One region of the Herbaspirillum sp. CAH-3 genome, then DNA from elsewhere that is predicted to be linked to it. Evidence: predicted binding sites of a transcription regulator. Region 1 holds the regulator's gene; each other region holds the start of a gene.
The links. Region 1 encodes LexA, which represses DNA repair genes until DNA is damaged. Its sites were predicted from a motif close to ACTGTATNNNNATACAGT; they were not measured.

Region 1 (7,174 bases):
GTAAAGCGCCGTTTCGAACCGGCCTGCGGCTGCCCCCTTGGAAGCCGGAATCCCGCCCTGCCGGTCCTGCACGCACGGCCTCGGGAGCCGTCCGTCTTGCATGACACGGGTAGCCCCGCGCCACCCGTGGTCCTCTTGCAGCGGCGCACCGGTCCGGTACGCCGCCATGGCATCAGTCGCCGCCGTAAGGCTGCGCCAGGTTGCCGATATAGTTGTCGTACTTGGTGTACATCCCCAGGAAGGACAGGCGAATGCTGCCGATCGGGCCGTTACGCTGCTTGCCGATGATGATTTCCGCCGTGCCTTTGTCGGGCGAGTCCGGATTGTAAACTTCATCACGGTAAATGAACAAAATGACGTCGGCATCCTGCTCGATGGCGCCCGATTCGCGCAAGTCGGACATCACGGGACGCTTGTTGGGACGTTGCTCCAGCGAGCGGTTCAGCTGCGACAGCGCAATGACCGGGCAATTGAGTTCCTTGGCCAGGCCCTTCAGGCTACGCGAGATTTCCGAGATTTCGGAGGCGCGGTTTTCAGAAGAGCTGCCACCGTTGCCCGACATCAGCTGCAGGTAGTCGATGATGATCAGTCCCAGCTTGCCGCATTGGCGAGCCAGACGGCGCGAACGTGCGCGCAATTCGATGGGAGACAGCGCCGGCGTTTCGTCGATGTAGAACTGCGCATCGTTCATCTTCTGGATGGCATGCGTCAGGCGCGGCCAGTCCTCGTCCAGCAGGCGGCCGGTGCGCAGGCGGTGCTGGTCCAGGCGCCCGACCGAACCCAGCATACGCATGGCCAGCTGCGCGCCACCCATTTCCATGGAGAACACCGCCACCGGCAGGCCCGACTCGATGGCGACATGCTCGCCGATGTTGATCGAGAAAGCGGTTTTACCCATGGACGGACGGCCGGCCACGATGATCAGGTCGCCGGGCTGCAGGCCGGAGGTCATCTTGTCCAGGTCCATGAAGCCGGTCGGAACGCCTGTGATGTCGCTGGAACTGTCGCGGTTGTAGAGCTCGTCGATGCGCTCGACCACCTGGGTCAGCAGCGGCTGGATTTCCATGAAGCCCTGCGAGCCGCGTGACCCTTCTTCGGCAATGGCGAAGATCTTGGATTCAGCCTCGTCCAGCATGGACTTCACATCCTTGCCCTGCGGATTGAAGGCATTGCCGGAAATCTCGTCGGCCACGGTGATGAGCTTGCGCAAGATGCCGCGATCGCGGACGATCTCCGCGTAACGGCGGATGTTGGCTGCAGAAGGCGTGTTTTGCGCCAGCGCATTCAGGTAGACCAGCCCGCCCACCTCTTCGGCCTTGCCGCTGGTGGACATGGCTTCGTAGACGGTGATGACGTCAGCCGGCTTGGTGCTGTTGATGAGCTTGACGATGTGCTCGAAGATGATGCGGTGATCGTAGCGGTAGAAGTCCTCAGCGCTGACGAAATCGGCGATACGGTCCCAAGCCGCGTTGTCCAGCAGCAGGCCGCCCAGCACCGATTGCTCGGCCTCGATGGAGTGGGGCGGCACGCGGAGCGCATCGATCTGGGGGTCCGATGACTCTTTCTGGCCACGGAAAAATTCTGGATTGCCGCGGGACGATTCTTTCATGGCGCGCATTATAACCTGCTGATGTGAAGCCGTAGGTCAGACCGGACGTTTTTGCACGACCTGATGCTTCATGCGAACGGATGCGACATGAAGCCAATGACATCCTGTTCGACAATCACTGTGCCGCCGGGATGCCCAGGAGAAACTGACAATAAAAAAGCCAGGCGAACCCGGCTTTTTTATTGCAAAACGAATTGCAGCAAACAGGCGTATTACGCTTGCTCGCCCTTGACTGCGATGGTGACGTCGACCACCACGTCGGTGTGCAGAGCCACCGACACCGGGTGTTCGCCAACAGTCTTCAGCGGGCCGTTGGGCAGGCGCACTTGCGACTTCTCGACAGCAAAACCCTTCTTGCCCAGGGCTTCAGCGATGTCGAAGTTGGTCACGGAACCGAACAGACGGCCATCAACGCCGGCCTTCTGCGACACTTCCACGGTGGAGCCGGTCAGCTTTTCGCCTTGGGCTTGGGCAGCGGCCAGCTTCTCGGCAGCAGCCTTTTCCAGGTCAGCGCGCTTGGCTTCGAATTCAGCGATGGCTGCATCGGTAGCGCGGCGGGCCTTGCGTTGCGGGATCAGGAAGTTGCGTGCGAAACCGTCCTTGACGCGCACGACATCACCCAGACCGCCGAGATTCACGATTTTTTCCAACAGAATGACTTGCATGTTTTTCTCCTATTTCTCGACGCTGATTAGGCGTTGTGCAGATCGGTGTACGGCAGCAGGGCCAGGTAACGCGCGCGCTTGATGGCGGTGTCAACTTGACGCTGGTAGTGGGCCTTGGTACCGGTCAGGCGTGCCGGCATGATCTTGCCGTTTTCCTGGACGAAGTCCTTCAGCGTGTCCACGTCCTTGTAATCGACCTGTTCAACGCCAGCGGCGGTGAAACGGCAGAATTTCTTGCGCTTGAACAGCGGGTTTTGCTGTTGACGCTTGTTTTTCAGCTTGCTTTTATCGAACTTTTTACCGAATGCCATGGTTGGCTCCTGTATCTAAAAATTGGGTAAGGTCTGTTTGGCTACCTTGCGCCGCTCAATCCGGCGCGACCGGGCCAAAATCAACGATATGAAACACGACGCTCTTGCTGTTGCGATTCCTGCGGGCTAAAAAGCCGGTGAACCGGAAGACTTCCCCCAGCGCTGCCCTGTTGAGCGCACCGGAGATTTCTCCTGCTGCCAGCGCCGCGATCTCGAATTCGACCTGGCGCTGCATGCCAGCTTCCATCTGTTCCGACTGGTGCTGCAACCTGGCAGTGACAATCGGGATACCGGCCGGCGTGTAACGCAAAACATCACGTTCTGCCAGGCTGGCGATGACTTGAAGCTGGTTCACTCTCCGCGATGTTCGCAGCGCTTAAGCTGCCGGAGCTTCGGTACGGCTCTTGGCCGCGTCTTCCTTTTGCACTGCCTTCAGGATGGGGGAAGGACCGGTTTCGGCCTTCTTCATCTTGACGGTCAGGTGGCGCAGGACGGCGTCGTTGAACTTGAAGCCGGTTTCGATTTCAGCCAGCGTTTCGCTGTCGACTTCGATGTTCAGGCAGACGTAGTGAGCCTTGGCCAGCTTCTGGATCTGGTAAGCCAGTTGACGACGGCCCCAATCTTCGACACGGTGGACCTTGCCGCCGCGGGTGGTGACGATGCCCTTGTAACGCTCGATCATCGCCGGCACTTGCTCGCTTTGGTCCGGGTGGACGATAAATACGATTTCATAATGACGCATGTAGACTCCTTATGGACTTATTGAAGACGCCCACCCCGGCGTCAAGACGGGTGTGGGAAGAGGAAAACCCGAGATCATACTAGGTTTCCGCTCTCGCGGCAATGCCGGCATCAAGCCGATGCAGCCGGGGGACCACAATATGCGGCCCCGGGCACAAGACCACGCAAGACCTTCACCTGCGGCACGCTCTATATAAACAAGAAAGCTTGCCTTTTCGCTCCAGGAATATGCATGTTGCCGTTGACACAAGGATTGCACCTGTATAAAAATACAGACTGTTCATCCAAACAGCCTTCCCTCCGAGAAAGGCCACCCTCATGCTCAAACTGACTGCGCGCCAGGAACAGATCCTGAACCTGATCAAGAACGCCATCGAGAACACCGGCTTCCCTCCCACGCGCGCAGAGATCGCCGCCGAATTGGGCTTTCGCTCCGCCAACGCCGCCGAAGAGCACCTGCAGGCCCTGGCCCGCAAGGGCGCCATCGAAATTTCCCCCGGCACCTCGCGCGGCATCCGCCTGCGCGAGTCGGGCAGCGCGGCCGGCGCGAGCACCGCACGCCAGATGGCCCTGCCCCATCCTGCCCTGATGCAGCTGAGCCTGCCGCTGATCGGCCGCGTGGCGGCGGGTTCGCCCATCCTGGCCCAGGAACACGTGGAAAAGACCTACCAGGTCGACCCGGCCATGTTCCCGGCCAAGCCGGATTACCTGCTGAAGGTGCGCGGCATGTCCATGCGTGATGCCGGCATCCTCGACGGCGACCTGCTGGCGGTGCGCCGCGCGGACCAGGCGCGCAACGGCCAGATCGTGGTCGCCCGCCTGGCCGACGAAGTCACGGTCAAGCGCTATCAAAAGACCGGCAGCGTCATCACCCTCTTCCCTGAAAATCCGGAGTTCGAGCCCATCATCGTCAAGCCGGAAAACGACCAGTTCGCACTCGAAGGGTTGGCCGTGGGATTGCTGCGCAGCTGGAACTGATGACCAGCGGCGCAGCCGCCCGCACCTGTCGCGAACCTGCTCCGGCCGGACATTGATTGTCCGTTGCTGCATGAACCTCCGCCTAAAACGGAGGTTTTTTGCTTTCTATTCACCTCTTCACCGGTGACGCGTTGCGCATATCATGCCTGCTGGATAGCTATGCCCGGCGCAACCGATGCGCCCAACCAAGAGGATCTTTTTCGATGTCGACGCGCAAGAGCAGCAACAAGCACGGCAAACACATTCCGGCGCCCGCCGCCGCCAAGTCCAATCTGCAGGATCTGCTGGACGTTCGCAAATGCCTCGATCTGCTGGACAGCCGCAAGACGGACGAGGCCAAGACGATCTGCACGGCCGTGCTCGCCCGCGCCCCCAACCTGGTCTTCGCCAACCACGCGCGCGGACTCATCGCCATGCAGGAAGGCCAGTTCGCGCAAGCCGAACAATATCTGCGCAAGGCCATTGAGGCCGATCCCAACAATGCCGAATACCTGAGCAACCTGGCCGGCACGGTCCTGAGCCAGGATCGTATCGATGAATCCATTGCCATTTACGAGCGCGCCATCGCACTGGACAAGGAGAACCGGGCGGCCCGCATCGGCCTGGCCAATGCCCTGCACGAAAAGAACGACCCGGAAGCCTCGATCAAATACTTCGAGGACGCCGCCCGGCGCGAACCCAATGCGCCCGGCCCCCTGTCGCACCTGGGCCGGGCCCTGATCGACGCGCGACGTTTCGACGAGGCCGTCGCGACCATCCTGAAGTCGCTCGAATACCAGATCAATTTTGCACCCTCCCACACCGCCCTGGGCGAAGCATTCCACGCCATGGAGATGTACAAGGAAGCCGTTGAATCCCACAAGACAGCCATCCTGCTGGATCCGCAGGACACCTACGCCCACAACAAGATAGCCGACAGCTACCTGAAACTGAACAAGATCGACGAAGCCCATGAACACATGCTGCGCGTCATCGAAATCGCGCCCAAGGATCCCAATGGCTACGTCAAGCTCGGCTCGAGCTACTTCAACACGGGCGACCGCTTCGAGGATGCCATGCGCATGTTCAAGCAGGCCCTGGCACTGGATCCCAAGCACGCCATGACCTACAACAACATCGGCGCCATCCAGCACGATCACGGCGACTATGACGACGCGCTCGGCAACTTCCGCCAGGCCCTGGCCCTGCGCCCGAATTACCCGACCGCCAAGCACAACCTGGCACTGACCCTGCTGCTGCGCGGCGAATTCGAGGAAGGCTGGGAGTGCCACGAAAGCCGCCTGACCACCAAGGAACGCGCCCACGTCTATCGCTTGATCCACAAGTTGTTCGAGGTCATTCCCAAATGGGATGGCAAGTCTTCGCTGGCCGGCAAGCGCATCCTGCTGATGCACGAACAGGGCTTCGGCGACAGCATCCAGTTCCTGCGCTACGCCCGCCTGCTCATGGCGCAAGGCGCCAGCGTCGCGCTGCATGTGAAGAATCCTCTTTACCGCCTGTTCCAATCCTTCACTCCCCAGGTCACGCTGGTGCGCGAAAGCGACCCGCTGCCGCCCTGCGACTGCGCCTATGTTCTCATGAGCCTGCCCTATGCGATGCGTACGCACACGGTCGAGGATATCCCCCGCTATCCGGAGGGCTACCTCTCTGCCGATCCGGCACTGGCAGCAAACTGGAAACTGAAGATTTCCACATTGACAAGATCTGAGGAAAACCTGCGTGTCGGCATCGTCTGGGGCGGCAATCCGGAACACGGCAATGATCGCCATCGCTCGATCCCGCTGGAAAAGGTCAAGCAGCTCTTCGCGCTGCCCAAGGTCGAGTTCTATTCTTTACAAAAAGGCAAGCCGGCAGAAGGACTCAAGGAATTGCCATCTGAGTTGCCCGTCTTTGACCTGGGCAACGACTGCCAGGACTTTGCCGATACGGCTGCGGCGATCAGCAATCTTGACCTGGTTATCTGCGTCGATACCTCAGTGGCTCACTTGGCAGGCGCCCTCAATCACCCCACCTGGGTGCTGCTGCCGCACGTCCCGGACTGGCGCTGGCTCAATGATCGGGAGGACTCCCCTTGGTACCCCAGCATGCGCCTGTTCCGCCAGCCAGCGGTCAGCGATTGGGATTCCGTGCTGAAAAAACTTGGCGAGGAACTAACGATCCTGCAACAGAAAAAAGTCCAGGCCTGATCCCTTGCCGATCGCGCATTGGTCCTGCCAAACCGCCCTTGCCGGGCGGTTTTTGCTTTTTGGAACTTTTTTCTCGGCCGCAACAGCAATTTTCCTAAAGTTTTTGGAATTGCCGTCGAAAAAGGATTTGCTTGGAGTTTCAAAGCACGCAGTTTTAGTTCGGAAAGCCTTGAAAAAGATTTTTTGCAAATAGCCCTAAACTTTTTCCAAGACTGCCCGATAAAGCAATCAACAGAGGTTGAAACGCCTGGGGCTCATGGGTAGAAGACCAACGTTAGGCACTGAAACTCGGATCATCGGTCTCAAATCTTAGGAGAATTAACATGGCAGCAGTCATCAATACCAACATTCCGTCGCTCAATACGCAGCGGAACCTGAATTCCTCGCAGTCGTCGCTCAATACCTCGATCCAACGTCTGTCGTCCGGCCTGCGCGTCAACAGCGCCAAGGACGACGCCGCCGGCCTGGCTATCGCCGACCGCATGAACTCCCAGATCAAGGGTCTGGCAGTTGCACAACGTAACGCCAACGACGGTATCTCGATGGCGCAAACCGCTGAAGGCGCTCTGTCGACCGTCGGCGACAACCTGCAACGTATGCGTGAACTGGCTGTGCAAGCAGCCAACGGCACCAACAGCGCACAAGACCGCAAGACCCTCAACGACGAATACACCCAGCTGTCGC
Region 2 (7,174 bases), on a different contig from region 1:
AGAGGCGGCCGAAAGCTGGTGCTTACAAGCAAGGAATTCGCGTTACTTGAGTTCTTGGCACGGCGCCGTGGTGAGGTGCTACCTCGTTCACTGATTGCATCCCAGATCTGGGACATCAATTTCAACAGTGACTCGAACGTCATCGATGTGGCCATCCGGCGCCTGCGCGCCAAGGTAGATGACGGCTTCGATCACAAGCTGATTTTGACAGTACGAGGGGTGGGATACATTCTGGATGATGCTGACGCGCCCGGGAGCGCCGCGTGATTCGCCAACGGTCCCTGACCGTACGCCTCACGGCGCTGTTTGCGCTGGCATCTACGGCCGTCCTGGTCGGTCTTGGGCTGCTCATTATGTCCACTGTGGCCAAGCACTTTACCGACCAGGACGAACAGCTTCTAGAAAAGGAGCTTGAGCTCATCCGCATGGTAGTCAACGAGCGCGGTGCTGGTGCCATCACCAGTACGTTCGGCGAAGCATTGCACAACCACCCGGGCTTTTTCGTTCACATCAGCTCGATCGACGGCCGGCCTATGTATTCGACCCTTGCCGACGCGACCCAGCCAATCCTGGCGGCAGCCAAGCGTGTAGCCAGCGGTCATTCGTTCGCGGTCAATGCAGGCCAGCATCAGGAATTTCAGGCCATTAAAGCCTACTTGAAAGACGACAAAAGCAGCGAGCAGCTGCAAGTCATTGTTGCGGTCGATACGGAAATCCATGACCACTTCATGCGCAATTTCCAGACGACATTGATTTTGTATGTGGCGGGATCCGCGGTGATCGTGGTCTTGCTCAGCTGGTGGGCTGCCCGGCGCGGCTTAGCGCCGCTACGAGCGATGTCGGACAAAGTGCAAGCCGTCTCTTCGCATAACTTTGGCGAACGCATGCCCATCGAGACGTTGCCGGTTGAAATCGCCGACCTAGCGGCCAAGCTGAACGCCATGCTGGAACGCCTCCAGCAAGATTTCCATCGCATCACCAACTTTTCGACCGATATCGCCCACGAGCTGCGCACGCCTATCACCAACTTGCTCACGCAAACGGATGTGGTCTTGACCCAGCAGCGCACCAATGAGGCCTACCGGGACACACTTTCCTCGAATGCCGAGGAATTGCAGCGGCTGGCCAGAACCATTTCCGACATGCTGTTCCTGGCCCAGACGGAAAACGGTATCAGCCTGCCCAGCTATGAGCCGCTCAAGCTCCAGGACGAAATTACCGAGCTTTTAGACTTCTATGATGCCTTGGCAGAAGAAAAAGGCGTGAATCTACAGTTGACGGGCGATGCCATCGTCCGGGGGGATCGCTTGATGGTCCGCCGCGCGTTGAGCAACCTCATCTCCAATGCCATGCGCTACACGCCAGCGGCTGGAAGCATCGCGGTATCGATCGCCAGGTCTGAAGGCGACGTGCTGGTAGCCGTCGAGAATGACGGCCCCGAAATCCCGGAGGAGCATCTTCCTCACTTGTTTGACCGGTTTTACCGAGCAGACAAGTCCCGCACCAAGCTTGATACCGATTCCGCTGGACTGGGCTTATCCATCACGCAGGCCATTATGCGGGCCCACCAGGGGAACGTCACCGTACGCTCGTCACAGGGGAAAACGCGCTTCACGCTGCGATTCCCTAATATGACGTTCTAGCAGCGTCTCCAGTGCTGTCCTGACGATCTATACGATCGTCTCGCCTGCAGAGGCTGGAGGCAATTCACGAAAAGCGTAGCAATTTGCCTTGGCGTCATTCAGGGCGTGATGCTCGGGCAGCTTATTCTGCTTGTGGAACTCGTACCGCAATAGCTCATTGATACGGTCAGCAACAAGCCGGCGCCGACACCATGGCGGCACCCGTCCATCCAACACATCGTAGAAGAGATCCCAATCCGTCTGGTAGTCGTAGCAAATGAAGACTTCTTGGTCCTTCGGCCGTACCAGCCTGAGCCAATTGGTCATCTGCAGGTAGAGTTCATCCTTGGTCATTTCCGCATGTGGTGCGTATCCCAGGAGCGGAAGGACGGCGGCCTTGACGAATTCGCTGCATTCCCGAACCTCGTAGGGAAGCTCGGCGTAAAACTCCTCGCCGCTTTGTGCGACCAGGCCGATGCTGATCAACTGCGGATCGAGAAAATCGGTGAACTCGGTGTCGATGAATACGTTGAATGACATCCTCTGGTCCTTTACGAAACAACCGCGCTGGCTTGACGCTGCTCCGCGAGCGTGGCGTGTCCCAATACCCAGGGCATCAGCCTGGCGATATTGATTGCATCATCCAACCCGCGATGATGCTGCCCCTCTCGGCTGATCCCGCTCAGCGCGCACGCTCGGACCATGCCCACTTCCTTGCCGATGCGCTGGGCCTTCGCAAACAGTCGCTTGGCATTCTGGTGGGGCATGGTCAAGGGCATTGCGATCCCGTGACGCTGGGCGTCCCTGGTCAGTTGCTTGTGGTCATAGTTTCCCCAGCTCATCCAGACGGTATCGGGCGACACCATGTCGTTGATGAAGGCCTGCAGCGCCTGCGCGGCGACAGGAAACAGTGGTGCGTGATCCACTTCCTCTTGCGTGATGCCGATCAACTGCTTGCAAAATGGCGTGAGTATCGGTCGCGCCAGCGGCCTGACCAAGTGCTGAAACCGCTCAAGCACCACGCCACCTTCGGTGGTCCAGCAGGCACCGATTTCAATGATTTCCATCTCTTCCGGCGGGATGCTGCCGTCATCCGAACAGGTCGCTTCAAGATCGACTACCAAAAATCGTTTTTCCATTTTTATCACGTAGCTTCTGCTGATTACAGAAAGGATACCTGATGTATTTTCTCCATGGCGGATATGACAAATGGGAAGCCGGCTCCACCTAAAGGTAATAGATGGCTCCAAATAAGAATATTGCTTGGCACCATTTAAGTAGAGTGAGAGACGCGATAAATGGAGAATCGGTGGCGCTGCGAGACAGGGAATCCATGACGTGATTTATTTTCATGCCTTGGTGCTAGTTATCCTCCCGGGCATGGCACCTCTGAAACTCCCACTAGTGGTGCTCGTTAAGAAATACTAGGTGGTTCATTTGCGGAGAATACTCACTTATCATGTCTGATAAGAGAAAAACATATGTACAGTGGGTCTAGTAAATAGTTTTCAATGGAATATCTCGTTCCGTTTCCGAGAACAATAATGTGCTGTTCGCCTGTATTCACGCCGTCAAAATCAATAACGCCGAATACCAAGTCGCTACCAGATGCTCTTAATTTGCGGACGATTTCTATGACATCAGTGCAGTTAGATGTTCCGCTGTGCGGTTCAAGAAATATTGGCTGGTATGTTGGTCGATGTCTTCTGGAAAATATTCCATGGAGACGCTGGAAATATTGCACATCAAACTTACTTTCGACAAAAATCTGCTTTCTGTTTTCATACGAAATCTTCAAGAAATCTATGCCTGCCGTGAGGATATCTACCGCATGAGCATTACTTACCATTCGAGGTATTTTCGTTTCTCTATCTACTTCGAAAACTGAGTTGTCAGGTGCCATAGCGACAGTTGACGGCGAGTGAGTAGTGACAATAACGTTGACCCCGGCCCTGTTTACTATGGTTTCCACCAAGGTATCAATCAGGAGTTTGGAAAACTGAGGGTGCAATGGCGCATCTGGCTCATCCAGAAGTAACAACTCCGGCTTCGCCCCTCCTTCCTGAGTATTGTATATAGCCAGTGCCAATGACATCAGAACGCGCTCGCCCGACGAAAGGTCATTCACCGAAATGTCGACACCTTTTGACCTATCTATCAGCCTAAGTCGATATGGCAGCTCGAAGTCACTCAGATGTGGGTTGATAACCTCGTAAGGTAGCTCAGCGCGCGCGAGAATTTCATTGATGAGATCCCACGGTGGTGGCCCATATTTTTCGGAAAATTCAGCTGCACTTAGAAAAGGTGGCGTTGGCAACCCTTTGCTTGCCCTTAGTTCAGCAAGTTCATTCTTCACCTGCCGCGTGTGATACGCCTTAAAAATTAGCGCCGTTTGACTGAAGAATAAGTTTGATTGGGCGATCTCAACGAAACTGATATTGGCGAGTACATCATCTTGAGTTAGCTCATCTAGTTCTTTGCCAGAGCGGGCAAGAATTTTGGCAATGACGGCATGCAAAGTTGGATTCTGGCCGTATGCAGGCAAAAATTCGCGAACTACATCGTTAGGTCTTTGGCGGCCTGCCTGCAGATGGTTTCGATAATGCTGCGCTAACGAACTTATCTGCCCCCACCAATTGCCCACGTTCGATATTAGTTGGCTTGGATCACATTGTTCCTCAACCTGGGGATTTAACCCATTGAAACCCACCAAGTGCACCGGTGTCACTTGTTTGCCGCGATCCACAATCGATGCGATGCCAGAATTTGAAAGCGCCTCAAGTAGATGGCTTTTACCACTGCCGTTTTTGCCGGTTAGGATGCTAAAAGACGGAAGATCGAAACTTAATCCGCGTGGGATAGATTTATGCGTTTGGTTGATAGTGATTTTCATTATTTTTCCCCAGTTGCATTTATTTTATCTAAGAGCTGATGAGTAAATAAATTTCCTTAATAATAGAATAGCTTGATAAGTTGAGTCGCTATTGGCGCATCAAAATGCGTCAACTTTGATGCCCGCTACTCGGCCCGTCTTTGTAGACGGGATGGGCTTTGGCGCCTGACGCAAATTTGAGTCAAAACCGACCCATGTAGCGGGCAGGCGCGGGGTGGGGGCAACCGCGCGCGCAGGGCCGGGAAAGTGATTTATACTGTACGCATATACAGTATTGTTGAAAAGTCACCATCCCGAGTTGTCGATATGTCATGCCTCACCTATCCCGCGCCGATCCCGCCAGGGAGTCCCGTCAGGCCCGTGCCGGCCATCCAGTTCGCCGGCGGGCCGCTGGCACTGCACATCACGCACAAGCTCCATGCCGGCTTCCCTAGCCCCGCTGCCGACTACACCGCCGATCCGCTGGACCTGAATCAATACCTGGTAGATCGCGTCGCCTGCACCTTCCTCTTCGATGTGGCCGGCTGGAGCATGAGCGGCGCGCACATCGTCGAGGGCGACAAGGTGGTGGTGGACCGTTCCATTTCGCCCCAGCCCGGCCACATCGTGGTGGCCATCGTCAATGGCGAATTCACCATCAAGCGCCTGCGCCTGGTCAACGGCGCCTACGAGCTCCACCCCGAGAACCCGGATTTCCGCCCGATCCGCTTCGGCGATGGCGAGGTGCTGGAGGTCTTCGGCGTGGTGGTGGGCGTGGCCAGGAAGATGCTGTGAGCACCCAGCCGCCTAGTCCGGTCGGTTTCGCCCTGGTCGACGTCAATAATTTCTACGTCTCCTGCGAGCGTGTTTTCGACCCCAAGCTCAGGGCCCGGCCCGTGGTGGTGCTGTCCAATAATGACGGGGGCGCAGTTGCGCGCTCCAATGAAGCCAAGGCGCTGGGCATCAAGATGGCCGCGCCCTGGTTCATGATGCAGGAGCTGGCACGCCAGCATGGCATCGTGGCGCTCTCTTCGAACTACACCCTCTACGCCGACATGAGTAATCGCGTCACCGACGTGCTGCACCAATATGGCATTACAAGACATCGATGCTGCGTGAAGACGCCTGCCCTTGGTCCTGAAGACTCGAAAGCACGTGGCCATCGCGATCAATCAATTCCATCGGTAATAGCCCTCTATAAACAAATTCAGCGCCGGCAGATCGCTGAGGCGGTGTAACCACACCCCTCCCAAGGAGCGGCTGTTGTGCAGAACGCACCAAGCGCCATTGACATGAAAAAGCGTGCCGATGTGGATGAAGTCAGAGCAGATCAACACCACGTCCCCATCCTGGATCTCGTGACGCTCAATGGGCCGCCCCAGCTCTGCCCGATAGCGCTCAATGGCGGCCGCAGGAGCAAGCCGCCTGGCGCGATGGGTCGGCATGACAATCTTCTTGCCGAATAGATCGCGCTGGAGCAGGACGGCCAGGTCCGCGCAATCGAAGGACGCCGGATCGTAACGCCGCCCGACGTACCTATTCAGTTCACGCAAGCGGCTCATCAGAAGATTTTCGGCGATGTCTTCGGGTCATGTCTCAGCCGGACCGCCTGCTGATGCAGCCGACAGTCTTGCGAGAGCGTGCCGCTGATAACGGATGCATCGACCGAGATCGAGACGATGGGCACCGACCAACTCCATTCGATGATTTCTGGACTCGCTCTGCTGGCGACCTTGACCACGGCATTCAGCGCAGCACCCGCAGGGAGCCTTTCCAGCTCGCCCATCAAGTCGCGACCTGTGTTACCGATCTCGATCTTGACCTGGGGCGCTTCTTCGCCGGAATCGGTTGGCAACGAAAAACGGAAGGGGAATCCCGTGTAGGTCCGACCGTTACTAACCCAGTCACGGGTACTCAATATCGTCATGCCAAGCACCGATCCGACCCGCACTTGATGCTGCAATGCGCCCGTCACGGCGCGTGCCAAGCAAAGGCGATGCCGGCATTGGCATAGGCCACATGGATCAGCAATCCGCTCTTGAAGGCCATGCCCTCTTGCTGCCCCCCGGTTTTCCCAAAGGGCATGCCCGGAGCGGCTGTCAGTGCCGGGGATCAACCCTAGGCCGGCAGCCTCATCGCTCAAAGCGCCGAATAACTGATAGGCAAGGATGATTTCGGGATGTTCTGATACAGCCACCACTCGCTGCAATGAAAAGGTCCGGGCCTCTACGAGCAGTGCCGCGATATCGTGGACATCGGGTTCCAAATTGTCGACTCCGTTATATATTATTGATTGCAGCTTTTTTATTTAACGGAAATTTATCAACATCTCCTGCTCTCCCCATCCCTAGCAGCGGCCAAAAAATTGATATCTTCGGACAAGATGGATTCTCTACATTCCTGGAATTTTCCGCGCAGCGTGACTGGCACGCGCCTGCTGGTGGACTTTGGTGTGGCTCAATCGATGAGCGAACGAGAATGCCTCCAGCAGACCGGCCTGCACCTCGAAGATCTGCGCAATCCTAGGCATGTGGTGGCGGCCGAACAGGAGCTGCGCGTCATCAGGAATTTGCTGCGCAAGTTGCAGGGACAGATTCCGCACCTAGGTATCGAGGTGGGCCTACGTTACCACTACACAACGCTCGGGATCCTCGGCTTCAACCTGGCCACCTGTGACAGC
Region 3 (7,174 bases), on a different contig from region 1:
TCCCGCCTGGCCACGCTGTCGCTGCTGGCCGCTACCCTGCTCTCCAGTGCTGCCGCCTGGGCCGATGGCTCGCCGGTGGGCTTGTGGAAGAGCATCGACGACGCCACCGGCAAACCCAAGGCACTCATCCGCATCAGCGAGAACAATGGCGAGTTGAGCGGCAAGATCGAGAAGCTCTTCCGTGCACCGGAAGAAGACCAGAACCCGGTCTGCCAGAAGTGCGAAGGCGAGCTCAAGGACAAGCCGGTCATCGGCATGACCATCCTGTCTGGCCTGAAGAAAGACGGTGAGGAATACAACGGCGGCCAGATCATCGATCCGGCCAATGGCAAGGTCTACAAGAGCAAGCTGTCAGTCGTCGATGACGGGCAAAAGCTCAATGTGCGCGGTTTTGTCGGCATGCCCATGCTGGGCCGCACCCAGACCTGGCTGCGGGAGCAGTAATGCCGACGCGTCAGGCCGGACGTGAAGCTTTGAGCACGTAACGGTCCAACTCGCGGGCGAAGGCGCGGCCGTCGCTGGCACTGAAGGCGGCCGGGCCGCCGGTCTCGACGCCGCTGCTGCGCAGCTCTTCCATGAAATTGCGGGTGCTGAGGTGATGGCCGATGTTCTGGGCCGTATAGAGCTCGCCGCGTGGATTGAGTGCCAGCGCGCCCTTGGCCACCACGTCGGCGGCCAGCGGGATGTCGGCGGTGATGACCAGGTCGCCGGGTTCACACTGGCGGGCGATTTCCTTGTCGGCCACGTCGAAGCCGGCCGGCACCACCATGGATTTGATGTAACGCGAAGGCGGCGTGCGCAAGGGGCGGTTGGCCACCAGCGTCACGATGATCGTGGTGCGGTCGGCCACCCGGAACAGCATGTCCTTGATGACGCCCGGACAGGCGTCGGCATCCACCCAGATCGCCATCAGTGTGCGTTCGCCCGCTTCAGACGAAAGACACGGTCAGGCCCGGCAGGGTCACGCCCGAGAAGGCCGTGGTCCAGGTCTGGCCGGGTTCGATGGGACAGGCATCGGTCCAGGTGCCGGTACTGATGATCTCGCCGGCCTGCAACTGGCGGAACCGGGACTGCTTCTGCAGGAGCTGGTGCAGGTGCCACAGGGCGTGTAGCGGGCTGTCCATCTCGTCATTGCAGAAGCCGGCCGCGCGCAGCACGCTGGACGATTCCGTATTGCAGGACAGGGAGACGCTGGCGCTGGCCAGGATCTGCGGCAAGTGATGCTTGGTCGCCGAAGAGAGCACGTGCGGCTCGCCCACGATCAGGGTGCCGTGCAAGCCGAAAGCGGCAATCGAATCGGCCACCGTGAATTCCCAATTGGGGAAGGGGCAGACCACGATCTCGAAGCCATGCGCCATCCATTCCAGGCAATCGGCCAGCTCGATGAGCGAGGCGCCGGGTGCCGGGGTCTTGCCAAGCTTGAAGACGATCTCCGGTTCGATGCGCGGCTGCACTGCACCGGTGAGCGACTGCGCGCCGTGATTGTCTTCGGCGAAGCGTACCGTGGTATCGTACATCGGCGCCCAGGTCGGGATGCGGGCATCGTCGATGATGCCGTAGCGCTCCCAGTTCTTGCGCACCACGAACCCGATCTTGCGGCCGATGGGCTGCTCGCCCTGGGCGACACGGATGTTGCGGATGTTGTGGGCGATTTCGTAGGCGTCTTCCACCGACAGCGGCTCGGACTCGGAAATGCGCGGGATGATGCGGGACTGGGCGCGGGCATCCAGCAGCTGATGCGCGTATCGAAGGGCTTGGCTCGACATTAGCATGGAGGGCTCACATCGAAAGATAGTGAATAGCTATCCATTGTCGATGACGATTAATTTTTGCACAAGCAAAAACTCGCTTTTATACGAGATCTGACAAAAATTTCATCAGATTGTGCTGCTGCGCGTCATGCTGTTTTCCACTGGCTGCAACAGTCCTGTCCAGCTTGGGAATGGCCGAGCTCAGCCGCCCCAGAGTTCGCCGTTCAGGCCGCTTTGCGGTGCAGTCACGCCAAAGTGCTGATAGGCCGCACCGGTGGCGATGCGCCCGCGCGGGGTGCGCTGCAGGTAGCCTTGCTGGATCAGGTAAGGTTCCAGCACGTCTTCGATGGTGTCGCGTTCTTCACCGATGGCTGCCGCCAGGTTGTCCAGCCCGACCGGGCCGCCGCCGAACTTGAAGAGCACGGCCTCCAGCAGCTTGCGGTCCATCAGGTCGAAACCGACCGGGTCCACGTCCAGCATCACCAGGGCGGCATCGGCCATCTCGCGGGTGATGCGGCCTTCGCCCTTGACCTCGGCATAGTCACGCACGCGGCGCAGCAGGCGGTTGGCGATACGCGGCGTACCACGGCTGCGGCGGGCGATTTCCAGCGCGCCCTCCTCGACGATGGGAGCATTGAGCAACCCGGCACTGCGGGTCACGATGCGAGCCAACTCGGGTGGCGTATAAAACTCCAGCCGGGCGACGATGCCGAAGCGGTCGCGCAGCGGATTGGTCAGCATGCCGGCACGGGTGGTGGCACCCACCAGCGTGAAAGGCTGCAGGTCCAGGCGCACCGATCGGGCGGCCGGGCCTTCGCCGATCATGATGTCGATCTGATAATCTTCCAGCGCCGGGTAGAGGATTTCCTCCACCACCGGCGACATGCGGTGGATCTCGTCAATGAAGAGCACGTCATTGGCTTCGAGATTGGTGAGCAAGGCCGCCAGGTCGCCGGCGCGCTCGAGCACGGGGCCTGAGGTCTGGCGCAGGTTCACGCCCATTTCGCGGGCGATGATGTGGGCCATGGTGGTCTTGCCCAGGCCGGGCGGGCCGAACAGCAGGGTGTGGTCGAGCGGCTCGCCGCGCTTGCGGGCGGCCGAGATGAAGATTTCGAGCTGGGCACGCACCTTTTCCTGGCCGACGTATTCGTCCAGTTGCTTGGGCCGCAGCGCACGCTCGATGGCTTCCTCGTTGGCCGAGGCCGGGGTGGCGGAGATGATGCGCTGTTCGGAGAAATCGTCGGTCTGGATGCTCATGCTCTAATCCTTGTCTGCCTTTTGCCTGTGCATCAGCCCTTGGAGAGCGCCTTCAAGGCCAGCTTGATGCCGTCCGAGACGCTGCTGTCCTTGGGCACCTGCTTCATGGCCAGGGTCGCTTCCTTGTCCGAATAGCCCAGGGCCAGCAGGGCATTGAGGATGTCGGCCGAGGCATCGCTATGGACCACGCCGGCCACCGCGCCCAGATCGGCGCCGAGCTTGCCCTTCAGTTCCAGCAGCAGGCGTTCGGCGGTCTTCTTGCCGATACCGGGCACCCGGGTCAGGCGGCCGGCTTCCTGCAGGGTCACGGCCTGGGCCAGGTCGGCCACCGACATGCCGGAAAGGATGGACAGCGCCGTGCGCGCGCCCACGCCGGAAATCTTGATGAGCTCCTTGAACGTATTGCGTTCTTCGGCGGTCCCAAACCCGAACAGGATGTGCGCATCCTCGCGGATGGCCAGGTGGGTCAGCAGCGTGACCTGCTCGCCCAGGCCCGGCAGGTTGTAGTAGGTGCTCATGGGCACGGCCACTTCGTAACCGACGCCCTGGCAGTCGACCAGCAGGTTCGGGGGGATTTTTTCTAGAAGAATTCCGGAGAGGCGACCGATCATGGCGTCAGGGATGTGCGTGGGAGGCAGCTTCTGTGATAATCCCGCGATGATACAGCACTGTTCGGATAAACAGTATCCAAGCCTCCTCCCCTTAGATGAAGACAAAGGAAAAACATGGCCGGTAGCGCCTTCTTCGCATTGATTGACGACATCGCCACCGTGCTCGATGACGTTTCCCTGATGACCAAGGTGGCCGCCAAGAAGACGGCCGGCGTGCTGGGCGACGACCTGGCCCTCAACGCCCAGCAGGTGGCGGGCGTACGCGCCGAGCGGGAGCTGCCGGTGGTCTGGGCGGTGGCCAAGGGTTCGTTGAAGAACAAGGCCATCCTGGTACCGGCGGCGCTGGCCATCAGTGCCTTCATCCCCTGGGCGGTGACGCCGCTGCTGATGCTGGGCGGCGCGTTCCTTTGCTTCGAGGGCTTCGAGAAACTGGCGCACAAGTATCTTCCGCATGATGACGAACATCATGAAGTCGCCGCCAAGACGGCCGACGACGTCGATCCGCTGGTCTACGAGCAGGAAAAGATCAAGGATGCCGTGCGCACCGACTTCATCCTCTCGGCCGAAATCATCGCCATCACCCTGGGTACGGTCGCCGGTGCGCCCCTGCAGCAGCAGATCACGGTGCTGGTGGGCATCGCCCTGATCATGACGGCGGGCGTGTATGGACTGGTGGCCGGCATCGTCAAGCTCGATGATGGTGGCCTCTACCTGGTGCAGCATGCGGGCGCGAGCGCCTGGGGGCGCTTCAAGGCCGGTATCGGACGGGCCGTCCTGGCGGCCGCACCGAAGATGATGCGCAGCCTGTCGGTGATCGGGACGATTGCCATGTTCATGGTCGGCGGCGGCATCCTGACCCACGGCCTGCCCTTCGCGCATCACGCCATCGAGGCAGCAGCGCAAGCCGTAGAGGGGATCGCGGTGGTCGGACCAGTCCTCGGGGCAATCACCCCGGCGGTCCTCAATGCTCTCTTCGGGGTAGTCGCAGGGGCAGTGGTGCTGGTAGTGGTGAAGCTGGCGCAGCGCGTGCTGTCGCTCTTCAAGAAAAAAAACTAACCGACCAGACGCCCGCCGCGCATGCGGATGCCCTTGCGCGCCAGCGCCGGGGCCAGCGCGCCGAGGTCCGACAAGACGCCTCCCCCATGCGCATGGCAGATCGCCACGCCCAGCGCATCGGCGGCGTCGGTGCCCGGCAGGCCGGGCAGCTTCAGCAGCCGCGCCACCATCTCCTGCACCTGCGCCTTCTGGGCGCGTCCATGGCCGGCTACGGCTTGCTTGACCTGCAGGGCCGTGTATTCGGCGACCGCCAGGTCGGCGGCCACCAGCGCGCAAATGGCCGCGCCGCGCGCCTGCCCCAGCAGCAAGGTAGATTGCGGATTGACGTTGACGAACACTTTTTCGATGGCCGCGCAGTCCGGCGCATAGGACTTCACCACTTCACCGACACTGGCCAGGATCACCTTCAGGCGTGACGGCAGGTCGCCGTCCGGCGTCTTGATGGTGCCGGAGGCGATATAGGACAGCGTGTTGCCCTGCTTGTGGATGACCCCGAAACCGGTGGTGCGCAAGCCAGGGTCGATACCGAGGATTTTCATGCCCGCCAGTCTAACCGATCAGGCGGGCATCTCGCGTCAGAACAGGACGCCCTGCCCCGGATCCGGCATTTTCTGGCGCGGGCGGCGCTGGGTGGTCGAGGGCAGGCCGCTCTTGCGCGAGCCATGCTTGTCCTGGATGGCATCGGCTTCCGCGCGCGCGGTACTGCTGCTGCGCTGGCCGTAGAGGGCATCCTTGGCGTGCTGGAGCGCCGTCTTCTCATCCACGATGGGATCGGGATAAGCCGCCGTGCCGAATTCCGGCACCCAGCGCCGCACGTACTCGCCCATCGGATCATGATCGCGCGCCTGCTTGGCCGGCGAATAGATGCGCAGGGTGTTGATGCCGGTGGTGCCGGATTGCATCTGCATCTGGCTCCAGTGGATGCCCGGCTCAAAATCCAGGAACTGCCGCGCCAGGAACAGCCCCGGAGCGCGCCAGTGCAGCCACAGGTGATAGGCGGCAAAGCTGACCAGCATGGCGCGCATGCGGAAGTTGAGCCAACCGGTGGCGCACAGCTGGCGCATGCAGGCATCGATCATGGGATAGCCGGTACGGCCTTCGCACCAGGCATCGAAACGCGCCTGCGCCTCCACGCCCCACGGACCGCCATCGCCCGGACGCAAGCCATCCAGCGAACGCGCCACGTTGCGCCATTCGATATCAGGCTGGTCTTCCAGCTTCTGCATGAAGTGGCAATGCCAGCGCAGGCGGCTGGAGAAGCCGCGCAGGCCGTAGGCCAGCTCGCGGTCGGCCGTGTGTTCGATGGCCAGCTCGGTGGCCTGATGCACGCTGCGCATGGAAATGGTGCCGAAGGCCAGATGCGCACTGAGCCGGCTGCAGGCTTCGGGTGCGCTCAGCGGACTGGACATGCCACGCCGGTAATCGCGCCCGCCGCCGCCGAGGAAGGCGCGCAGCGTATCCCACGCTGCCGCCTCGCCGGCGGGTGGTTGCAGGCGCACCCCGGGCAAACCCAGTTCGCTCAATGTGGGCAGCCTGTCGGGCTGCATCCCTTGCGGTGCCAGGAAGCCGACAGGATTGGCAACCTGCGTTGCCTCCATGCGCTGTACCCAGCGCGCGGCACAGCCGTCGCGGCTGCGCAGGCGGCGCACCACGCCGGTTTGCGCAAACTCCTGCCACCGCACGCCCTGGATGCGGCTCCAGCGGTTGACCGAAATATCGCGGGCATAGCTCCAGGCCGGGCCGGTTTCTTCATGACTGAAAAGATGGGTCACGCCCCACTGCCGGCGCAGCGATTCCAATACCTGCACCGCCTCGCCAATGCGTACCAGCAAAGGCAGGCCGCGCTGCTTCAATTCGATCTGCAAGGGGGCAAGGGAACGCAACAGGAAGTCCACATGCCGTGGATCGCATTCAAAACTCTGCAGCCAGGCTGGCTCGATGATGAAGACCGCAAACGCACGCTCGCATCGCGCAGCCTCAGCCAGCGCCGCATGATCGCGCAAGCGCAGGTCGCGCTTGAACCAGACCAGACCCACGCTCATCTCAGCCTCGGTCCTGGCGGCGTTCGAGCCGCACCACCAGGCGTTGCACGGCCGGACGCACGCGCAGGAAGCCGCGATAGCTGCGCTCCATCAGCCACAGCATGCCGGGCAAACGTGCCAGCCGGGCCAGCCAGCGCCACCCCGGCAAGCTCGCCCACAGCTGCACGAAGGCTTCGGCACCGCTGAAGACCACGCCATCCGCGCGACGCACATGAAAGCGCGCCAGCAGCTGCTGGCGCGTGAGCCCCGCCGGAAGCTCCATGGCGGGCATATCCGGGCGGCTGATGTCGCAAAAGCGCAGCGGGGCATCCCCCGCACCGCGCTGGTACACGCCAATCTCGCGCCGGCACAGCGGGCAGGCGCCGTCGTACAGCACGGTAATCTCATGCTGTGGTGGGCGAGCGTCAGGATCCGCCATCGCGCCGCTCCTTGCGTTCGGTGCGCGCCAGCAACTCGG
Region 4 (7,174 bases), on a different contig from region 1:
GCATCTTCGAAGGCCAGCTGGAGATGCAGAACGGCTACCTGAAAACCCGTACCGGCACCGAAGGCTTTGCCACTGCCACCAGCATCGACGGCGTCTTCGCTGCGGGCGACGTGCAGGATCACATCTACCGCCAGGCCATCACCAGCGCCGGCACGGGTTGCATGGCGGCACTGGATGCACAGCGCTACCTCGAAGGGCTCGAATAAGCAAATAAAGCCATGTAAAATGCTGCGCTGCGAGAACTCGCAACGCAACGGGCACTCCAAAAGCCGGTGACGAGTTGTCGTCCCGGCTTTTTTGTTTCACTCGAGCAATCCAACACAAGAATCATCAAGACCGAGGAAAGCATCGTGCCCTATCACTCAACTCCCTCCCGCGCCGGCGTGCGATCACCGGGCATCAAGGCGGTATTGGCCACCATGAGCCTGGGCGCCGTGCTGGTGGCCTGCAGCGCTTCGCGCGACACCCCGGTGGCCAATGCCACAGCCGGCCAATGCGATGCCTCCCGCGCCGACCACCTGATCGGCGAGAACTACAGCGGCTACGTGGAACGCCAGGCGCTGGCCGAGTCCGGCGCCACCGACATCCGCGTGCTCAAACCCGATGACGCTGCCACCATGGACTTCAACCCGCGCCGCCTGAACCTGCACGTCGATCCGGGCTTGGTCATCATCAAGGTCGCCTGCGGCTGAAGAGCTCGCCCGCTTCTGCTAAAGTAGTCACCTAGGGAACAATACGCTACAGGGTTGGGTGGCTGTCATGGCGACAATGAAGGATTTCTCGGCGCTCCAGGGATTGCGCCGCGATCTGCAGGAACAGGAAAAAGCGCGCGCACTGGCCTTGGCCGAGCGCCAGCGCCAGGAAGCGGCAGCCCGCGAGGAAGCCAACATCTTCCGCAACAGCATCGGCCAGGTGGCGCCCTTGCGTCCCGAAGTGGTCGACAAGGCGCATTACCTGCCGGAACCTCCCCTCCCCATTCCCCGCCAGCACCTGGCCGATGAACAGGCCGCGCTGCTGGAGTCGCTCTCCGACGAGTTCACCGTCGACACGCTCATGGACAGCGACGAAAACCTCAGTTTCGCCCGCCCCGGCGTGGGCATGGATGTCCTGAGCAAGCTGCGGCGCGGCAACTGGGTAATCCAGGCCCAGCTGGACCTGCACGGTTATCGCCGCGACCAGGCCCGTGAAGCGTTAGGTGAATTCTTGCGCCAGTCACGCCGCCGCGGCCTGCGCTGCGTGCGGGTGATCCACGGCAAGGGACTCGGTTCGGTGAACAAGGAGCCCGTACTCAAGCACAAGGTGCGCAACTGGCTGGCGCAGAAGGATGAGGTGATGGCCTTCTGCCAGGCCCGCGCAGCCGATGGCGGCGCGGGTGCGCTGGTGGTGCTGCTGCGTTCCAGCGAACGGGCCTGAACGCCGCTTCAGCCCGCAGTCAGATTATCCAGCATGGCCACGATGGCCTCGAAATGCGGCCGCGCGGCGGCATCAGCGCTCAGGCAAGCTTGGCGCACTCCGGCCAGGGCTGCTCGCTGCTTCTTGCCGGCGTCATCTGCCGGCTGGCCATGCGCGAGCAACTCTTCCAGCAGGCAGCCGTAGGCCCGCACCTCCATGGCCTGCACACCCCAGGCATGCGGCTGTTCGACATCGTAGAACCAGGCCGCACCAAAATCGCCCAGCAAGGCTTCGCCCTCCCGATGCAGGATGTTGTGACCATAGAGGTCGCCGTGCACGATGCCCTGCGCGTGCAGGTGGGCTGCTGCCGAGGCGATATCGCGGGCGATGGCGATCACCTGGCTCCAGGCCAGCGTGAAGCCTTGTGCATAGACATCGCGCGAGCAGGATTGCAGGCTGGGCGGGCCGGCCAGCACCTTGAAATCAGGATCGATCAACGGCATCACCAGGGCCTGCACCGCTTGCGGATGCCCATGCAACCGGCCCAGCACGGGGATGAGCCCGCGATGGCTGCCGGCCATGATGCAGGCCGCCATCTCGCGCTCGGGCAGGCCATCACTGGTGACCGCGCCCTTGAACAGCTTCACCGCCACTGGCTGCGACCTGCCCTCCACGGTCCACCGGGCCGCGTGGATCACACCGGAGGCGCCTTCCCCCAGCTTTTCGCCCAAGGCCAGGTCGTCCCAATCGATGGCCGCGACTTGCGCGTTGCGATCCGCCGCCTCTTCCACCGCCGCACACCAGGGATTGCCTGCCATGGCCAGCCAGCTCAGGCGCGGCAAGGTCAGCAGCCAATGCGGAAACGCCTCCAGCGCATTGGCCGACAGGCGCAGCAGCTCCAGGTTGCGGCAGGCCGCCAGTTCCGGCGGCAGCGCGCGCAGGCGGTTGCCCGCCAGCATCAGCTTCTGCAGGCGCGGGCATTGCCCGATGCTCGATGGCAGCTGTTCGATCCGGTTGTCGGTCAGGACCAGCCAGCGCAGCGTGGGGGGCAGCGATTCGGCAGGAACGTGCTCGATCCGGTTGGCCTTGAAACCGATCATCTCCAGCGACGGGCAGCGTCCCAATACAGCGGGCAATTCGGTGAAGGGATTGTCGGAACAGAAGACGATGCGCAGCCGGTGCAACCGCGGCAGGTCCTCGGGCAAGGCCGTCAGCTCATTGCCGCTGAGGTCCAGAATCTCAAGGGTTTCGGCCAGGGTGAAGATTTCTGGCGGGAATTCGCGCAGCCCGCACGACAGGGACAGGCGGGTAATGCCTTCCAGCGCGCCGCTGCGCAGTTGTTCCAGGGTGTGCATGCAGAGAAGTGAAGAAACGGACGAAAACGCGGATCTTACCAGCCGCCGGCCGTCCCGCTCAGAACAAATCGAGCTGGGTATCGCCCACCGACCGCCCCTGCCCCGCCGGCACCATCACTGGCCGCCTGAAGCGGCTGGCATCCAGCGTGGCGAAGGCACGATGGCGGTGATCGATACCCAGGCGCCGGCTGGCCTTCTCGAAGCGCTGGTGCAGCAGGTCGGCCCAGACCCCGGTGCCGCGCATGCGGGTGGCGAAATCGGCGTCGTAATCCTTGCCGCCGCGCATGTCCTGAATGCGGTTCATCACCCGCGCCGCACGGTCGGGGAAATGCGCCTGCAGCCACTGCCGGAACAGCGGGCTGACCTCCCATGGCAGGCGCAGCACGATGTAGCCCGCCTGGCGCGCCCCGGCCTCGACGGCCGCTTCCATGACGCGTTCCAGGTCCGGTTCGGTGACGAAGGGGATCACCGGTGCAATCGACACGCTCACCGGAATGCCGGCCTCGGCCAGCGTGCGGATCACCCGCAGCCGCCGCGCCGGGCTGGCCGCCCGCGGCTCCAGTGTGCGCGCGATGGCCGCATCCAGTGTGGTAATCGTCACCGCGACGATGGCCTGCCCCTTGGCTGCCATGGGCGCCAGCAGGTCGATGTCGCGTTCGATCAAGGAGGACTTGGTGATGAGCGCCACCGGATTCTCGCAGTCGTGCAGGATCTGCAGGATGCGCCGGGTCAGCTGGCGTTCGCGCTCGATGGGCTGGTAGGCATCGGTATTGATGCCCACCGTGATGGTGTCGGGTTCATAGGACGGCTTGGCCAGTTCGCGCAGCAGCACTTCGGGGGCATTGCGCTTGGCCACCAGGCGGCTTTCGAAATCCAGGCCCGGGGACAGGCCCAGGTAGCTGTGCGAAGGCCGCGCGAAGCAGTAAATGCAGCCGTGCTCGCAGCCCCGGTAGGGATTGAGGGAAAGTGAAAACGGCAGATCCGGCGAGCTGTTGCGGGTGATGACGGATCGGGCGTCTTCCTCGGTGACGATGGTCTTCAGGCGGGGCGGCTCATCCTCTTCCATGCCCTCGCCCGCCTCCGGCCGCGCCTCGGCAAAACGGACGGACTGCCAACCATCGTCGAACTCCTCCCGCGCCACCGACTCATAGCGGCCACGCAGGTTGGTGACCGCGCCCCGGCCCTTCTGCGCAACCTGGTCGCGGTGGATGAAGGTTTCTGGCGTCAGGGTGGCGTCGTCCTCTCCGGAGGCCGCCGAACGGGCCGGCTGCCCCGGGAAAGGCCGGGCAATGCCCTGCGGGAATTTGGGAAAAGAGGCCAAGGAAAGCTCATCGATACTGTTTTTATATACAGTATTCTGCCTTCACTTCGGACGCGCTGCAAATGCTGTTTCAATTTGTCCTCCTGCCGCATTAATCGGTTATGCTAGTTCACCCTCAGCTTCCCATCAGCGAAGAAAGCGACCATATAGGGGGAACAAGGACCGCCAGAGGTCCCAAGGAGACAAGGATGCAATACCAGGCAAACCGGCCCGGTGCCGGTGCATTGCTGGGGGCTTCGCCCCTGGTGCAGGCCAGCGCGGATGGTGTGCCGGACCTGCAGGCCATCGAACGCTCGCACCAGCGCAGCTCGTCCTACGGCATCACGCGCGGCCAGCGGCCCGACCTGGATTCACTCTCGCGCGCCGACCTGGCCCAGACGCTGGAAGCCAACCAGGCCCTCTCCGGCCATGCCCGCCCGGTCATGGAAACCCTCTACGACCAGATCCGCAATACCCACAGCATGGTGATCCTCTCGGACGCCGAGGGCACCATCCTGCATACGCTGGGCGACAGCGACTTCCTGGCCAAGGCCGATCGCGTAGCCCTGGGCCCGGGCGGACGCTGGTCCGAGCAATTGCGCGGCACCAATGCCATCGGCACGGCCCTCTTCGAGCAAAAACCCACTACCGTGCACGCCCAGCAGCATTACCTGGATGCCAACCGCTTCCTGACCTGCTCGGCCGCGCCCATCTTCGATCATCGCGGCCAAGTGCTGGGGGTGCTGGATGTCTCGGGCGAATGCGGCAGCTTCCACAAGCACACCATGGCCCTGGTGCGCATGTCGGCGCAGATGATTGAAAACCACCTGCTGGCCGGCAGCTTCCCCGATTGCATCACCCTGCACTTCCACAGCCGCGCCGAATTCGTGGGCACGCTGGTCGAAGGCATCGTCAGCTTCACACCGGGCGGGCGTTTCCTGGCGGCCAACCGCAGCGCGCAATTCCAGCTGGGGCTGACGCTCTCGACGCTGCAGTCGCATACCTTTGCGTCGCTCTTCGGGGTGCCGCTGTCGCTGCTGTTCGAACACCATCGCAAGGCCGCATCGGGCTTGCTGGAGCTGTGCCTGCACAACGGCATCCGCATCCATGGCCGCGCCGAGCTGAGGCTGCGCGACCAGCATTTCCAGAACGCGCGCGAGGCCGTGATCGAGGCCCCGGAAGCACTGCCCGCCAGTCCGGCCACACGCCAGGCACCGCCCATGCGCCCCCATCCGGGCCAGCCGCGTGGCGGCCTGAACGCCCTCGATACCGGCGACGCCCGCATGAGCGCCATCATCGCCAAGCTGCGCAAGGTGATCGACCGCGACATCCCGGTGCTCATCACCGGTGAAACCGGCACCGGCAAGGAGTGGCTGGCTCAAGCCATCCACCGCGAAAGCGCGCGCTTCCACGCCAGCCAAACCCGGGGTGGCGCAGCGCCTTTCGTGGCCGTGAATTGTTCGGCCATTCCAGAGAACCTGATCGAAGCCGAACTCTTCGGCTATGAAGACGGCGCCTTCACCGGTGCCCGCCGCAAGGGCGCGCTGGGCAAGATCGCGCAAGCCCAGGGCGGCACACTCTTCCTCGATGAAATCGGCGACATGCCGCTGGCCCTGCAGGGCCGCCTGCTGCGCGTGCTCCAGGAGCGCGCAGTGACGCCACTGGGCAGCCAGCGTGTGATCCCGGTGGACTTTGCGCTGGTCTGTGCCACCAACCAGCCCTTGCGCGAGATGGCCGCGCGCCATGCCTTCCGTGAAGATTTGTATTACCGCATCAACGGCTTGCAGGTAAAACTGCCCGCCTTGCGCGAGCGCAGCGACCTGGGCAAGCTGATCGACCGCATCCTGGAGCAGGAAGGCGGACGCCATGCCCCTCGCTTCGATGCCCAGGCCATGGCATTGCTGCAGGCCAGCCGCTGGCCGGGCAACCTGCGGCAGCTGTCCAACCTGATCCGCACCGCCCTGGCCATGGCCGATGGAGAGACCTGGATAGGCGTGGAACACCTGCCAGATGATTTTCTGGACGAGGCAGCGCCGCTGCAGGCGGCTGGTGGCATGCCGGCCCCCGCAACCCATGAAGAAACGGGCGAAAAGCCGCTGTCCATGCTCGACAGCGAATGGGCTGCCATCGAGCGTGCCCTGCGCACCCATGACGGCAACGTCAGCGCGGCCGCCAAGGCGCTGGGGGTGTCGCGCAATACGCTCTATCGCCGCTTCAAGTCACGCGGGCACTGAGCGGGGCAAGCGCGTCATATTCCTCATCGGAAAACAGCCGCGAGCGCGTCAGGAAGCGCTTGCCGCTGCCGTTCTCCAGCGAGAACATGCCGCCGTTGCCGGTGACCACATCGATGATCAGTTGCGTGTGTTTCCAGTATTCGAACTGGTCGGCACCGATGTAGAACGGCACCCCATCGATTTCCCCGAGATGCACGTCGGTGTCGCCCAGCGTAAAGTCGCCGGCCGGATAGCACATCGGCGCACTGCCATCGCAGCAGCCACCGGATTGAAAAAAGATCAGTTCGCCATGCCGCGCCTTCAACTGGCGCAGCAACTCCACCGTCGCCTCGGTGGCCGTCACCCTGGGCAATGCATTCATTCGCCGCTCTCCTGTTGAGTCTGGTTCTGCCAATAAAAGCGGCACCGGCCGCGAGAGTTGCGGACCGGTGCCGAAGCTGCCTTGCTGCAAGGAGTCAAACGAAATCACGCCATCAGAAGAAGCCCAGCGCCTTGGGGCTGTAGCTGACCAGCAGGTTCTTGGTCTGCTGGTAGTGATCCAGCATCATCTTGTGGTTTTCGCGGCCGATGCCGGATTGCTTGTAGCCGCCGAAGGCTGCATGTGCCGGATACAGGTGGTAGCAGTTGGTCCACACGCGACCGGCCTGGATCTCGCGGCCCATGCGGAAGGCACGCGTGCCATCGCGGGTCCACAGGCCCGCGCCCAGGCCGTAGAGGGTGTCGTTGGCGATGGCCAGGGCTTCTTCCTCGTCCTTGAAGGTGGTCACCGAGACCACGGGGCCAAAGATTTCTTCCTGGAAGATGCGCATCTTGTTGTTGCCCTGGAAGACGGTCGGCTTGACGTAGTAGCCCGTGGCCAGGTCGCCGCCCAGTTCTTCACGTCCGCCGCCGGC

Region 2: FYB76_RS20575 (LexA family transcriptional regulator) is a predicted target of LexA. The motif match lies at 4,771-4,788, and genes of this name have one in related genera.
Region 3: ruvA (Holliday junction branch migration protein RuvA) is a predicted target of LexA. The motif match lies at 3,676-3,693, and genes of this name have one in related genera.
Region 4: FYB76_RS01625 (PA0069 family radical SAM protein) is a predicted target of LexA. The motif match lies at 4,084-4,101, and genes of this name have one in related genera.

The regions. Positions count from the first base shown of each region.
Region 1 covers NZ_VSWE01000006.1:304,257-311,430, forward strand. The annotation lists gene FYB76_RS10185 (replicative DNA helicase) at 173-1,618, opposite strand; gene rplI (50S ribosomal protein L9) at 1,822-2,274, opposite strand; gene rpsR (30S ribosomal protein S18) at 2,301-2,585, opposite strand; gene priB (primosomal replication protein N) at 2,641-2,940, opposite strand; gene rpsF (30S ribosomal protein S6) at 2,962-3,327, opposite strand; gene lexA (transcriptional repressor LexA) at 3,645-4,304, shown strand; gene FYB76_RS10215 (tetratricopeptide repeat protein) at 4,508-6,490, shown strand; gene FYB76_RS10220 (flagellin) at 6,814-7,174, shown strand, end outside.
Region 2 covers NZ_VSWE01000016.1:81,765-88,938, forward strand. The annotation lists gene FYB76_RS20550 (heavy metal response regulator transcription factor) at 1-267, shown strand, start outside; gene FYB76_RS20555 (heavy metal sensor histidine kinase) at 264-1,643, shown strand; gene FYB76_RS20560 (3'-5' exoribonuclease) at 1,671-2,162, opposite strand; gene FYB76_RS20565 (3'-5' exonuclease) at 2,174-2,761, opposite strand; gene FYB76_RS20570 (AAA family ATPase) at 3,073-4,515, opposite strand; gene FYB76_RS20575 (LexA family transcriptional regulator) at 4,822-5,289, shown strand; gene FYB76_RS27135 (hypothetical protein) at 5,286-5,732, shown strand; gene FYB76_RS20585 (hypothetical protein) at 5,667-6,056, opposite strand; gene FYB76_RS26900 (DUF1833 family protein) at 6,056-6,760, opposite strand; gene FYB76_RS20595 (AraC family transcriptional regulator) at 6,878-7,174, shown strand, end outside.
Region 3 covers NZ_VSWE01000004.1:151,841-159,014, reverse strand. The annotation lists gene FYB76_RS06790 (DUF2147 domain-containing protein) at 1-444, shown strand, start outside; gene FYB76_RS06785 (YaiI/YqxD family protein) at 455-910, opposite strand; gene FYB76_RS06780 (2-keto-4-pentenoate hydratase) at 930-1,772, opposite strand; gene ruvB (Holliday junction branch migration DNA helicase RuvB) at 1,953-3,008, opposite strand; gene ruvA (Holliday junction branch migration protein RuvA) at 3,041-3,619, opposite strand; gene FYB76_RS06765 (DUF808 domain-containing protein) at 3,734-4,675, shown strand; gene ruvC (crossover junction endodeoxyribonuclease RuvC) at 4,672-5,214, opposite strand; gene FYB76_RS06755 (FAD-binding domain-containing protein) at 5,251-6,717, opposite strand; gene FYB76_RS06750 (thiol-disulfide oxidoreductase DCC family protein) at 6,719-7,135, opposite strand; gene FYB76_RS06745 (FAD-binding domain-containing protein) at 7,122-7,174, opposite strand, start outside.
Region 4 covers NZ_VSWE01000001.1:342,891-350,064, reverse strand. The annotation lists gene trxB (thioredoxin-disulfide reductase) at 1-206, shown strand, start outside; gene FYB76_RS01640 (I78 family peptidase inhibitor) at 351-692, shown strand; gene FYB76_RS01635 (Smr/MutS family protein) at 760-1,413, shown strand; gene FYB76_RS01630 (leucine-rich repeat-containing protein kinase family protein) at 1,422-2,747, opposite strand; gene FYB76_RS01625 (PA0069 family radical SAM protein) at 2,806-4,068, opposite strand; gene FYB76_RS01620 (sigma-54-dependent Fis family transcriptional regulator) at 4,257-6,281, shown strand; gene FYB76_RS01615 (DUF779 domain-containing protein) at 6,262-6,642, opposite strand; gene adh (aldehyde dehydrogenase) at 6,755-7,174, opposite strand, start outside.